3 regions of the Lelliottia sp. EB106-05-01-XG201 genome follow, and region 2 is predicted to be linked to each of the others. Evidence: predicted binding sites of a transcription regulator. Region 2 holds the regulator's gene; each other region holds the start of a gene.

Region 1 (4,252 bases), 460 kb from region 2:
TCTGCTAATAAATGTGAGTGAGCCATAATTGTGTTGCGTCCTTTCGGCGTCGTCGCAGCTAATTGATGCGAGTATAGACGTTTCAGCATGGGCTGGTAATAGACTGAAGTGCGGCGCTATTTTCTTTGCGCTACATTAATACGCTTGCATTTAGGGGTACGATCTTGCGATTAATCGTGCATACTGTGCGCCTTTTTGTGGGCCAAGGGACTAAGCACACATTTGTTATACAACGAAAAGACTAGTCTATGAGCAATGATAATAAGCAATCATTACGCGCTATAACGCTGGCGGCCATTGGGGTTGTGTACGGTGATATCGGTACCAGCCCGCTCTATACGCTTCGCGAATGTCTGTCCGGTCAGTTTGGTTTTGGTGTTGAACGTGACGCCGTTTTTGGCTTTTTGTCACTCATCTTCTGGCTGCTGATCCTGGTGGTCTCGGTTAAATATCTCTCTTTCGTCATGCGCGCAGACAACGCCGGTGAAGGTGGGATCCTGACGTTGATGTCCCTTGCCGGTCGTAACACGTCGGCAAAAATGACCTCGTTCCTGGTGATTATCGGCCTGATTGGCGGCAGCTTCTTCTATGGAGAAGTGGTGATCACCCCGGCGATTTCGGTCCTCTCGGCGATAGAGGGGCTGGAGATTATCGCGCCGCAGCTGGATACCTGGGTGGTGCCCCTCGCCATTATTGTGCTGACACTGCTGTTCGCGATTCAGAAACACGGCACAGGGCTGGTGGGTAAGCTGTTTGCACCGATTATGCTGGCCTGGTTCCTGATCCTGGCGGCGCTCGGCCTGCGCGGTATTCTCAGCAATCCAGAAGTGCTGCAGGCGCTGAACCCAATGTGGGCGGTCCACTTCTTCCTCGAATATAAAACGGTGTCGTTTGTTGCACTGGGTGCGGTCGTGCTGTCGATTACCGGTGTGGAAGCGCTGTACGCCGATATGGGCCACTTTGGTAAGCTGCCGATTCGTCTGGCGTGGTTCTCCGTGGTGCTGCCCTCTCTGGCACTGAACTACTTCGGCCAGGGCGCGCTGCTGCTCAAACATCCGGAAGCGATCAAGAACCCGTTCTTCCTGCTGGCTCCTGACTGGGCGCTGGTTCCGATGCTGATCCTCGCCACCCTGGCGACGGTGATTGCGTCTCAGGCGGTGATTTCAGGCGTCTTCTCCCTGACGCGCCAGGCGGTTCGTCTGGGCTATCTGTCGCCGATGCGTATTATTCACACCTCGGAGATGGAATCCGGGCAGATCTACATTCCGTTCATTAACTGGCTGCTCTACTTCGCCGTGGTGATCGTGATTGTCAGCTTCGAGCACTCCAGCAACCTGGCGGCGGCGTACGGTATCGCCGTGACGGGCACCATGGTGCTGACCTCGATTCTCTCCACCACCGTGGCGTATCGAAACTGGCACTGGAACAAGTTCCTGGTGGCGCTGATTCTGATCGGTTTCCTGTGCATCGACGTGCCGCTGTTCTCCGCGAACCTCGACAAAATCGTCTCCGGCGGTTGGCTGCCGCTGACTCTGGGTCTGGTGATGTTCCTGGTGATGACCACCTGGAAGAGCGAGCGCTTCCGTCTGCTGCGCCGTATGCATGAGCACGGTAACTCTCTGGAAGCGATGATCGCCTCGCTGGAGAAATCCCCGCCGGTGCGCGTGCCGGGCACCGCGGTGTATATGTCGCGTGCGCTGAATGTGATTCCTTTTGCCCTGATGCACAACCTCAAGCACAACAAAGTCCTGCATGAGCGCGTGATCCTGCTGACGCTCAGAACCGAAGATGCACCGTACGTGCATAACGTTCGTCGCGTGCAGATCGAGCAGTTGTCGCCGACCTTCTGGCGCGTGGTGGCGAGCTACGGCTGGCGTGAAACGCCAAACGTGGAAGAGGTGTTCCACCGCTGCGGTCTTGAAGGCCTGAGCTGCCGAATGATGGAGACCTCGTTCTTTATGTCCCACGAGTCGCTGATCGTTGGCAAACGTCCGTGGTATCTGCGTCTGCGCGGCAAGCTGTACCTTATCCTGCAGCGTAACGCCCTGCGCGCGCCCGACCAGTTCGAAATCCCGCCTAACCGCGTGATTGAGCTAGGGACGCAGGTCGAGATTTAACATCCGCAATACCTTCCAAAAATGCCGGGTGGCGCTTCGCTTACCCGGCCTACTTTACCCGTAGGCCCGCGCAAGCGTAGCGCCGCCGGGCAATTCTTTTGCTCCCCATTTCACTTAGCGAAACGTTTCGACGTTGATCACAATTCTGTTACGTCATGATGGTTTTCTGAACACCGTTGAGATTAAACTTATTTCAGCGAAACGTTTCGCTAGTGGAGCAAGAAAATGAAGAAAGGTACGGTTCTCAACTCTGAAATCTCATCGGTTATTTCCCGTCTTGGGCATACCGATACGCTGGTGGTTTGCGATGCAGGCTTACCGGTTCCGCGCAGCACAACCCGTATTGATATGGCGTTAACGCAGGGCGTGCCCTCGTTTATGCAGGTACTGGGCGTGGTGACGGCGGAGATGCAGGTTGAGGCGGCCATTCTCGCGACGGAGATCAAACAACATAATCCGCAACTCCACGAAACGTTGCTCAGCCACATTGAGCAACTGCAACAACACCAGGGAAACACCATAGAAATTCGTTACACAACGCACGAACAATTCAAACAACAAACCGCAGACAGTCAGGCGGTGATTCGCAGCGGGGAGTGTTCCCCGTATGCGAATATCATTCTCTGTGCTGGCGTCACCTTCTGAGGCCATCATGGACGCATTATTGCAACTTAAAGGGATCGATAAATCGTTCCCGGGCGTAAAAGCCCTCTCCGGCGCGGCGTTAAACGTTTACTCCGGGCGCGTCATGGCGCTGGTGGGTGAAAACGGCGCGGGCAAATCCACGATGATGAAAGTGCTCACCGGCATCTATGCCCGTGACGCCGGTTCGCTGCTGTGGCTGGGGAAAGAGACCACTTTCAACGGACCTAAATCCTCTCAGGAAGCCGGGATCGGCATCATCCATCAGGAACTGAACCTGATCCCGCAGCTCACCATTGCGGAAAACATCTTCCTGGGCCGCGAGTTCGTAAACCGCTTCGGCAAAATCGACTGGAAAAAGATGTACGCCGAGGCCGACATTCTGCTGGCGAAGCTGAATCTGCGCTTCAAAAGCGACCGTCTGGTGGGCGACCTGTCTATCGGCGATCAGCAGATGGTCGAAATCGCCAAGGTGCTGAGCTTCGAGTCAAAAGTCATCGTCATGGATGAACCGACCGACGCCCTGACCGATACCGAAACCGAATCCCTGTTCCGCGTGATCCGTGAGCTGAAATCTCAGGGACGCGGGATCGTCTATATTTCCCACCGCATGAAAGAGATCTTCGAGATTTGCGATGACGTCACGGTGTTCCGCGACGGGCAGTTCATCGCCGAGCGCGAAGTCTCCTCCCTGACCGAAGATACGCTGATCGAGATGATGGTGGGGCGTAAGCTCGAAGAGCAGTATCCACGCCTCGACAAAACGCCGGGCGCGGTTCGCCTTAAAGTCGACAACCTTTGCGGGCCGAGCGTGAACGATGTCTCCTTTACTCTGCGTCAGGGAGAAATCCTCGGCGTGGCAGGATTGATGGGCGCCGGTCGTACCGAACTGATGAAAGTCCTGTACGGCGCGCTGCCGCGCACCAGCGGTTACGTCACCCTCGATGGTCACGAAGTGGTCACTCGCTCACCGCAGGATGGGCTGGCGAACGGCATCGTCTATATCTCCGAAGACCGTAAGCGCGACGGCTTAGTGCTGGGCATGTCGGTAAAAGAGAATATGTCCCTGACGGCGCTGCGCTACTTCAGCCGCAGCGGCGGCAGCTTAAAACACAAAGACGAACAGCAGGCAGTCAGCGATTTTATCCGCCTGTTCAACGTCAAAACACCATCGATGGAACAGGGGATCGGTCTGCTCTCCGGCGGGAATCAGCAGAAAGTGGCGATTGCCCGCGGCCTGATGACGCGTCCGAAAGTGCTGATCCTCGACGAGCCAACCCGTGGCGTTGACGTCGGCGCCAAGAAAGAGATTTATCAGCTGATTAATCAGTTCAAGGCTGACGGTCTGAGCATCATTCTGGTCTCTTCCGAGATGCCAGAAGTATTAGGCATGAGCGATCGCATTATGGTTATGCATGAAGGGCATCTCGGCGGTGAATTCACTCGCGAGCAGGCCACCCAGGAAGTTCTGATGGCTGCCGCTGTGGGCAAGC
Region 2 (4,252 bases):
CTAATACGCGCTGTAAATGCTGCTCGAGGGTGCTCATCGGCCCGTGGGTCAGCGTCTCTGGCGCTTCCAGAATGTTCGAATCCCCCGATTCTCCCGGCGCGTCGTACTCCAGACGCTGTTGACAGCGCTGCAATGCAATTTCACACGACTGCAAATACCGCTGCGCCAGATCTGGCGTCAACATGGTGTGCTCGCGCGCCAGCGTGGTCATGGCGTTGATATGCTCGACGATAAACTGGCTGTGCGTCACCCACAGCTTCATATCCGCCAGATAGTGCGAGTTAAAGCCCGGCTCCTGCATCGCCTGGTTCAGCGAGTTAAACAGGGCGTTGTGCGCCTGGTTGACCTTCATGCGCTGATAGGCCAGCGGCGAGGCTTTGGGATCGTCGCTCAGTATCAAACGAATCGCCTGCTGATCGGCTTCGAGCGCATCGTGGGCGTTCTGGCGTAACAAGCCGCTTTGCCATTGCGGCCACAGCCAGACCATGCCGCCGAAGGCGATCAAACAGCCAATAAGCGTATCCACCAGCCGCGCGACAATGTACTGCTCGCCGTTCAGGGTCAGGAGTTGCAGGGTATATACCGCCGTCACCGTAAACCCGACCATCGCCCAGCCGTAGTTTTTACGGATGATCAGATAGCCCACGAGCGTAATCACCAGCATTCCCGCCAGGGTGTAGCCGTCGGGAACGTGGAAGTGCAGCGTCACCCCGGCAATCACTAACCCGGCAAAAGTCCCGAGCGCCCGGTGAAGAATGCGCACTCGCGTGGCGCCATAGCCGTTCTGGGTGACAAACAGCACGGTCATGAGGATCCAGTAGGGCTTCGGTAAGTGCAGCGCGACACCCATCAGGCTCGCCACGCTGAGCATGACGCTGATGCGCGCGGCGTTGCGCAGGGCGGAGGATTTCAGCGACAGATAGCTTTTCAGCGCAGGCAGCAGCGGCAGACGTTTTTGCTTATCGGCCATCAGGTCGCGGGAGTAGAGCGGGCGCTGGGTGCGCAGCACGCGCGCGATGCGGCTAAAGTGCCATGCGCAGAACTGCCCGACCGGGTTATCCGGATGCTGGCGCGCGATTTTCTCCAGCGCTCCCAGCTGTTTATCCATGGTAAAGCGCGTCGGGTAGCGATGATACAGAATATCGTCCGCCAGCACGCGCAGGCGAGCCGCGACCGTCTGGGCGTTCCAGCGGATCACCGCCTCGGCGTGGCTGCGCTCCACCAGCTTTTGCACCTCCTGCGGGTGATGCAGGCTGACGGAGATATGCTCCTGCAGATCCAGCCCGACCTGGAAGACGCGCAGCAGGCGTTTGTATTCATGATTTTTATTGGCCGCCAGCATGTGCAGCTGCTGATAACACTGGCTGATGAGATCGACCACTTTTTGCTGGCGCGACAGCAGCGGCGGCAGGGACTTTTCCGGGTCCGTGTGCTGCGTCAGCAGGGTGTATTTGGCTTCGCAATATTCGGCGAGCTGGACGTAGAGCAGGCTCAGGGATTCGCGCAGCGGTTGCTCTCGCCACATCCAGAACCAGAACCAGTTAAACAGCCCGTACCACAGCGTGCCGGCGGCATAGATCAGCAGCGGCTCCCAGACGGGCATATTTCCGGCGAGACTCAGCGTGAAAATGGCGGCAATGAGCGATGCGGGCAGCAGGCGGGCGTGAAGCGCGCTGATCTCCGCCGTGACGCCCAGCGTCATCGCCAGCACGGTCAGAATGAGCGGCAGCGGGATATCGCGCGCCAGCAGCAGCTGCACGGCGAGGCTACATCCGGCAAACAGGCAGCCGCCGATAATCAGACGTTTGAAAAAGCGTTTGTGGGGAGTATCGAGACCGGCAATGTTGCAGCAGGCGGGGACGAGAGAAAACAGCAGCCCCTGTTGCAGATGGCCCAGGATCAAACCAACGGCCACGGGAAGACATAACACCAGAGTTTGACGTAGTGCGTAGTTAACTTCCGGGTGATAAATCAGCCTGCGCCACATAGTCGTCAGAGACAAAAACGGCGTGACATCTTGCGATGGCACGCCGGATTTTGCGGAATTAACGGGTCCCGTAGACCACGATAGTTTTACCGTGAGCGGAGATCAGGTTTTGATCTTCCAGCATTTTCAGGATACGACCTACGGTTTCGCGAGAACAGCCCACGATCTGACCAATTTCCTGACGGGTAATTTTAATTTGCATACCGTCCGGGTGGGTCATGGCGTCAGGTTGTTTCGCCAGGTTCAGCAGCGTCTGCGCGATGCGACCGGTGACGTCCAGGAAGGCGAGGTTGCCCACTTTCTCGGAAGTGACCTGCAGGCGGCGAGCCATCTGCGAAGAAAGGCGCATCAGGATGTCCGGGTTCACCTGGATCAGCTGACGGAATTTCTTGTAGGAGATCTCAGCGACTTCACACGCGGTTTTCGCACGCACCCAGGCGCTACGTTCCTGGCCTTCTTCAAACAGGCCCAGTTCACCGATGAAATCGCCCTGGTTCAGATAAGAAAGGATCATCTCTTTCCCTTCTTCATCTTTGATCAGCACTGCCACCGAGCCTTTGACGATGTAATACAACGTTTCCGCTTTTTCACCCTGGTGAATCAGCGTGCTCTTCGATGGGTACTTATGAATGTGGCAATGAGACAAGAACCATTCGAGAGTCGGGTCTGTTTGCGGTTTGCCAAGCACCATGCGCTGTTATCCTCTGTTATAAGCTGTCTCAGAGTCAAAATCGCATCCTGACTCTGGGGTTGCAATCGAATTCTTACCCGTACCTGGGAAGTGGCTGTCGCACTGTTCGCAGCCAGTAAAGTTTGATGTCCTCTGCATACATGTGTAACGTCAATGTATTACTGTAGCATCGAGACTGTTTTAGCATAGCTTTAGCCGCGTGTCTCCTGGTGTCTCGCTTCAGCATGATGCAGGTCGCCTTCCGTTGCGAGAATTGTAACGCACGCGTAATCTGTTCATAAAAATGCAACTTCGGAGTTAATAAAAATGCAAGCGCGTGTGAAATGGGTTGAAGGTTTAACGTTCCTTGGCGAATCCGCTTCAGGGCACCAGATTTTGATGGACGGTAACTCCGGAGATAAAGCGCCAAGCCCGATGGAAGTGGTGCTGATGGCGGCTGGCGGGTGCAGCGCAATTGACGTGGTGTCGATTCTGCAAAAAGGCCGTCACGATGTGACCGACTGCGAAGTGAAGCTGACCTCAGAGCGTCGCGAAGAAGCGCCGCGTCTGTTTACGCATATCAATCTGCATTTTATTGTCACCGGTAAAGAGCTGAAAGATGCCGCGGTGTCCCGCGCGGTGGATTTGTCTGCGGAGAAGTACTGCTCTGTGGCGCTGATGCTGGAAAAAGCGGTGAAGATTACCCATTCGTATGAAGTGATTGACGCTTAATTCGTTGGCGGGTGGCGCTTCGCTAACCCGCCCTACGTTCGTGCTTTTGTAGGCCGGATAAGCGCAGCGCCATCCGGCATCAAACCTCAGGCGATCTTCTTGCCTTCCATCAACCGCTGCACCAGCGGCATCATGATCAACTCCATCGCCAGCCCCATCTTCCCGCCCGGCACCACCAGCGTATTGATATGCGAAATGAATGAGCCCTGCAGCATCGCCAGCAGCCACGGGTAATCGATGCCTTCCAGGTTACGGAAATGGATCACCACAAAGCTTTCATCTAGCGAAGGAATGGTTTTCGCCGCAAACGGGTTAGAGGTGTCGACTGTCGGAACGCGCTGGAAGTTGATGTGGGTGCGGGAAAACTGCGGCGTCAGGAAGTTAATGTAATCCTCCATCGAACGCACCACCGAATCCATCACCGCTTCGCGCGAATGGCCGCGCTCGCTCATGTCGCGGGTCAGCTTTTGAATCCACTCCAGATTGACAATCGGCACCACGCCGACCAGCAGATCCACGTGGCGCGCCACGTCATGCTGCGGCGTCACCACGCCGCCGTGCAATCCTTCGTAAAACAGCACGTCAGTCGGCTCCGGCAGGGGCTGCCACGGAGTAAATGTGCCTGGTACCTGATTCCAGGGTACCGCTTCGTCGTAGGTGTGCAGGTACTTGCGCGACTGGCCTTTGCCCGTGTGGCCGTAGTCCTGAAAGGTTTGTTCCAGCAGGCCAAAGTCGTTGGCGTCTGGCCCGAAGTAGCTGATGTGCTTGCCTAAATCGCGGGCTTTGCGGATAGCCATGTCCATTTCAGGACGGGTGAAGCGATGAAAGCTATCGCCCTCCACCTCGGCCGCGCGCAGGTTGAG
Region 3 (4,252 bases), 2.5 Mb from region 2:
CATTTTGATCCTCACAAATAAAATAGATAAAACATCGTTTCATTTTATAGAAAGTCATTGGGCAAACTCGCGGGTGGATCACAGTTCGGTATTTTTGAGAAATAGCATTGAAATCAAAGGAAATGAAAAGCTGGTCACATTAAGACGATACTGAACGGCTTTATTCTGGTGTTAATCATCCCTCCCCGAAATAAGGACATTATAATGACGACTTCAGGAATGATTCAGAAACTCAACACCCAGATGAACCTCGAGTTCAACGCCTCCAACCTCTATTTGCAGCTGAGCGACTGGTGTTCCGAGCACAGCCTCAACGGTACCGCCACCTTCCTGCGCACCCAGGCGCAAAGCAATATCACCCAGATGATGCGGGTCTTCGAATATATGAAACAGGCCGGGGCCAACCCGATTGTTAAAGCCCGTGTGGTTTCCGAAGAGTCCTGCTCATCGCTGGAAGAGCTGTTCCAGAAAACCCTCGAAGAGTATGAGCAGCGCTGTACCATGCTGAAAACCCTCGCCGGAGAAGCCAAAGCGCTGCACGACGACGACACCCTCGACTTCCTGCGCGATATGGGGAAAGAGCAGCAGCAGGATGGCCTGCTGCTGAAAACCATTCTCGACGAGGTACGCAGTGCCAGACGCGCCGGTCTGTGCATGACCCAGACGGACCAACATCTGCTGAATCTGGTGAACTTTCAGCAGCACTGAAACCGTTTCGTATTACGGGAATTGTTAATTAATAGTTATCAAGTCATTGCTTTAATTGAATTTTAACAAATCAGATCTGGCTCCCAACCCATAACCTTACAAAGTGAAATGATTTAATTCATTTCACTTTGACTGACGAGGGAGCTTCATGATCACCATCGAGTTTATTGTCATTATTCTCTGCCTGCTGGTGGGAACGCGGTTTGGCGGGATGGGCCTTGGGCTGATAAGCGGTATCGGCCTTTTCATTTTAAGCTTTGTGTTTGGACTACAGCCCGGCAAACCGCCGGTGGACGTGATGCTGACGATCCTCGCGGTCATCGGCTGCGCCGCGACGCTGCAAACCGCCGGTGGTCTGAATGTGATGATGCAGTTTGCGGAGCGCTTGCTCAGGAAACACCCCCAGCACATCACCCTCCTCGCGCCGTTCACCACCTGGATGCTGACCTTTCTGTGCGGCACCGGCCACGTGGTTTACACCATGTTTCCAATCATCGCGGATATCGCGCTGAAAAAAGGGATTCGCCCGGAACGCCCGATGGCGGTGGCCTCCATCGCTTCGCAGATGGCGATTACCGCCTCGCCCGTCTCCGTTGCCGTGGTGTCGCTGGTGTCGATCATTGGCGCTCAGCACGGGGTGGGTCAGGCGTGGGGGATTCTGGAGATTTTAGCCGTCTCGGTTCCCGCCTCGCTGTTTGGCGTGATGATCGCCGCCCTCTGGAGCCTGCGCCGTGGGAAAGATCTGGCGGATGACGCCGAATTTCAGGAAAAACTCACCGACCCGAAACAGCGTGAATTTATCTATGGCAGCACCGAAACCCTGATGAACCAGCGCTTCCCGAAACAGGCCTACTGGTCGACGTGGATTTTCTTCGCCGGGATCGCCGTGGTGGTTCTGCTGGGTGCCCTGCCCGATTTGCGCCCTGCGTTTGAAATCAAAGGCAAAATGACGGCGCTGTCGATGAACCTCGTGATCCAGATGATGATGCTGATCGCCGGTGCGGTGATGCTGATTGCCTGTAAGGTTAACGCCTCCGCCATTTCGAACGGCGCGGTGTTTAAAGCGGGAATGGTGGCGATTTTCTCGGTGTTCGGCGTCGCGTGGATGAGCGATACCTTTTTCCAGGCGCACCTCGATGAGTTGAAAATGGCGCTGGAAGGCGTGGTGAAGAGTCATCCGTGGACCTACGCTATCGTGCTGTTCCTGGTCTCCAAACTGGTGAACAGCCAGGCCGCGGCTCTCACCGCCGTCGCGCCGATGGGATTGATGCTGGGCATCGAACCGAAAATGCTGATTGCGTTTTTCCCGGCCTCTTACGGTTACTTCGTGCTGCCGACGTATCCCAGCGATCTGGCCTGTATCGGCTTTGACCGCTCCGGTACCACCAAAATCGGCAAGTTCATTATCAACCACAGCTTCATTCTGCCAGGCCTTATCGGCGTGAGCTGCGCCTGTGCCGCCAGCTATCTGCTGGTGCAGACCTTCTTCTAAGCGTCATGCGCTGCCGGGCCTACGGGGTTTTGTAGGCCGGGTAAGCGAAGCGCCACCCGGCAAAAACCTGTTCCAAAATTCAAAACATCGGTTTATTTTAGTGTGACTCACCCTGCGGTGTGAACTTGAGTTCGATAAGCGCAATGGCTTTTTGAATGGCGCGAAGCGTAACGGGATCCGCTGCAGCAGGATGGCTGGTGAAATCGATGTTTTTCAGTTGGGTGGACATTTTTTCCCGCACTTCGGTCGGGGTGATAACGTCTAACACATCCAGGATTTGTTTGATGACCAACTGGCACGCGACGACGTCAGACACCAGTTCCTGATCGGCGCTCAGATTTTGAGACATAGGAAGCTCCTTCAATAAAGAGCGCTATAGTAGCAAAACCACGGCCCTTTCATCTTCCCTCTCGTCGAACGCAGGCATAAAAAAACCTGCCGAAGCAGGTTTTTTTCATCAGAACATTGCGCCTGGCGGTACGTCTTTGAACGTATTGCAGTAGTTAGCCCACATGCTTTTCAGGATTTTGCGCAGTTTCATTTGATGCTCCGGTAATGTGTTATGCAGGTGTTATTGTCTATCCGCATATAATATGACCAGCATCACAAAAATCAACGGTTATGTGACGCACATCACGGTTACAAAATCAGCAATGCTGCGAGATTGTTATAAAAACACAAGACAAATCCGCGGGTTAGGAACTTATAAGTTCCAGTAAATTTTTATAAAATTTTTTGATATGGCAGGGTAAAAATGAGTGAAAACATCACCGGAAAAGAGAGCCGCGGTTTGTCTCCTGCGGCGCTGCTGGTTGCCGGGGCGTTCTTTATGGAGTTTCTCGACGGTACGGTGATTGCCACCGCGCTGCCCGATATGGCGAAAAGCTTTGGCGTGCAGGCCGTGGATCTGAACATCGGTATCAGCGCGTATCTGATTACCCTGGCGGTGCTGATCCCCGCCAGCGGCTGGATTGCCGACCGCTTTGGCGCGCGCAAAGTCTTCGCCGTGGCGCTGGCAATCTTCACTCTCGCCTCCGTGCTGTGCGGGCTGTCTACCACGGTCGATCAGTTTGTCGCCATGCGCGTGCTGCAGGGGATGGGCGGCGCGCTGATGGTTCCGGTCGGGCGTCTTGCCGTGCTGCGCACGACGCCCAAACATCAGCTCATCACCGCCATCGCCACCCTCACCTGGCCCGCGCTGGTGGCTCCGATCATCGGTCCACCACTCGGCGGGTTTATCACCAGCTACGCCGACTGGCGCTGGATCTTCTTTAGTAATGTGCCGCTCGGGATGCTGGCGATTATTCTGGCGCTGCGCATCATTCCCGACCTGCACGACGACGCGCGCCGTCCCTTTGATACACCCGGTTTTATCGCCACCACCATTGCGATGGTGAGCCTGGTGTACGCCATGGAGTCGATGGGAGCGCAGCATCCGGAAGGGCTTTTCACCGTGGGGCTGCTGGCGGTCGGCGTGGTGACGCTCATCTACGCCCTGCGCCATTTTCAGCGCGCCGAGTGGCCGATGATTCGCCTCGACGCTCTGCAGGTTACGACGTTTCGCGTGACGATGTACGGCGGGTCGCTGTTCCGCGCCTCTATCAGCGCCGTGCCTTTCCTGCTGCCGCTGATGTTTCAGGTCGGGTTTGGCATGGACGCGTTCCACTCCGGTCTGCTGGTGTTGGCGGTGTTTGTCGGCAACCTGACGATCAAACCCGCGACCACGCCGCTGATTCGCCGCCTTGGTTTTCGAAAGCTGCTGCTGATCAACGGGGCGTTAAACGTTCTGTCGCTGCTGGCCTGCGCGATTATCTCGCCGCAAACGCCGGTCTGGCTGATCATGCTGATTCTCTATCTGGGCGGCGTGTTCCGCTCGATTCAGTTTACGGCGGTGAGTACCCTGGCTTTTGCGGACGTGCCGTCGGCACAGATGAGCTACGCCAACACGCTGTTTTCCACGGCCACACAGCTGGCGGTGGGGCTTGGGATCACGCTGGGGGCGATAGGGATTCGTATCGGGGAAAAGCTCGGGAGTGTTCTGGGTATCACCGA

What was found. Region 2 encodes CRP, which controls carbon source genes, mostly activating them, when cyclic AMP is high. Its sites were predicted from a motif close to ATGTGANNNNNNTCACAT; they were not measured.
Region 1: the regulator CRP is predicted to act here: its motif matches at 2,243-2,260, upstream of rbsD (D-ribose pyranase).
Region 3: the regulator CRP is predicted to act here: its motif matches at 2,792-2,809, upstream of azuC (stress response protein AzuC).

Annotation. Positions count from the first base shown of each region.
Region 1 is NZ_JBYTDV010000001.1:4,784,287-4,788,538, reverse strand. Features, by position in the region: gene ravA (ATPase RavA) at 1-26, opposite strand, end outside; gene kup (low affinity potassium transporter Kup) at 249-2,117, shown strand; gene rbsD (D-ribose pyranase) at 2,343-2,762, shown strand; gene rbsA (ribose ABC transporter ATP-binding protein RbsA) at 2,770-4,252, shown strand, end outside.
Region 2 is NZ_JBYTDV010000001.1:4,325,628-4,329,879, reverse strand. Features, by position in the region: gene AC3WS9_RS20315 (YccS/YhfK family putative transporter) at 1-1,987, opposite strand, end outside; gene crp (cAMP-activated global transcriptional regulator CRP) at 2,046-2,678, opposite strand; gene AC3WS9_RS20305 (OsmC family protein) at 2,985-3,389, shown strand; gene AC3WS9_RS20300 (phosphoribulokinase) at 3,476-4,252, opposite strand, start outside.
Region 3 is NZ_JBYTDV010000001.1:1,849,690-1,853,941, reverse strand. Features, by position in the region: gene AC3WS9_RS08620 (DJ-1 family glyoxalase III) at 1-3, opposite strand, end outside; gene AC3WS9_RS08615 (non-heme ferritin-like protein) at 205-708, shown strand; gene AC3WS9_RS08610 (anaerobic C4-dicarboxylate transporter) at 857-2,200, shown strand; gene AC3WS9_RS08605 (DUF2766 family protein) at 2,298-2,549, opposite strand; gene azuC (stress response protein AzuC) at 2,658-2,741, opposite strand; gene AC3WS9_RS08595 (MFS transporter) at 2,955-4,252, shown strand, end outside.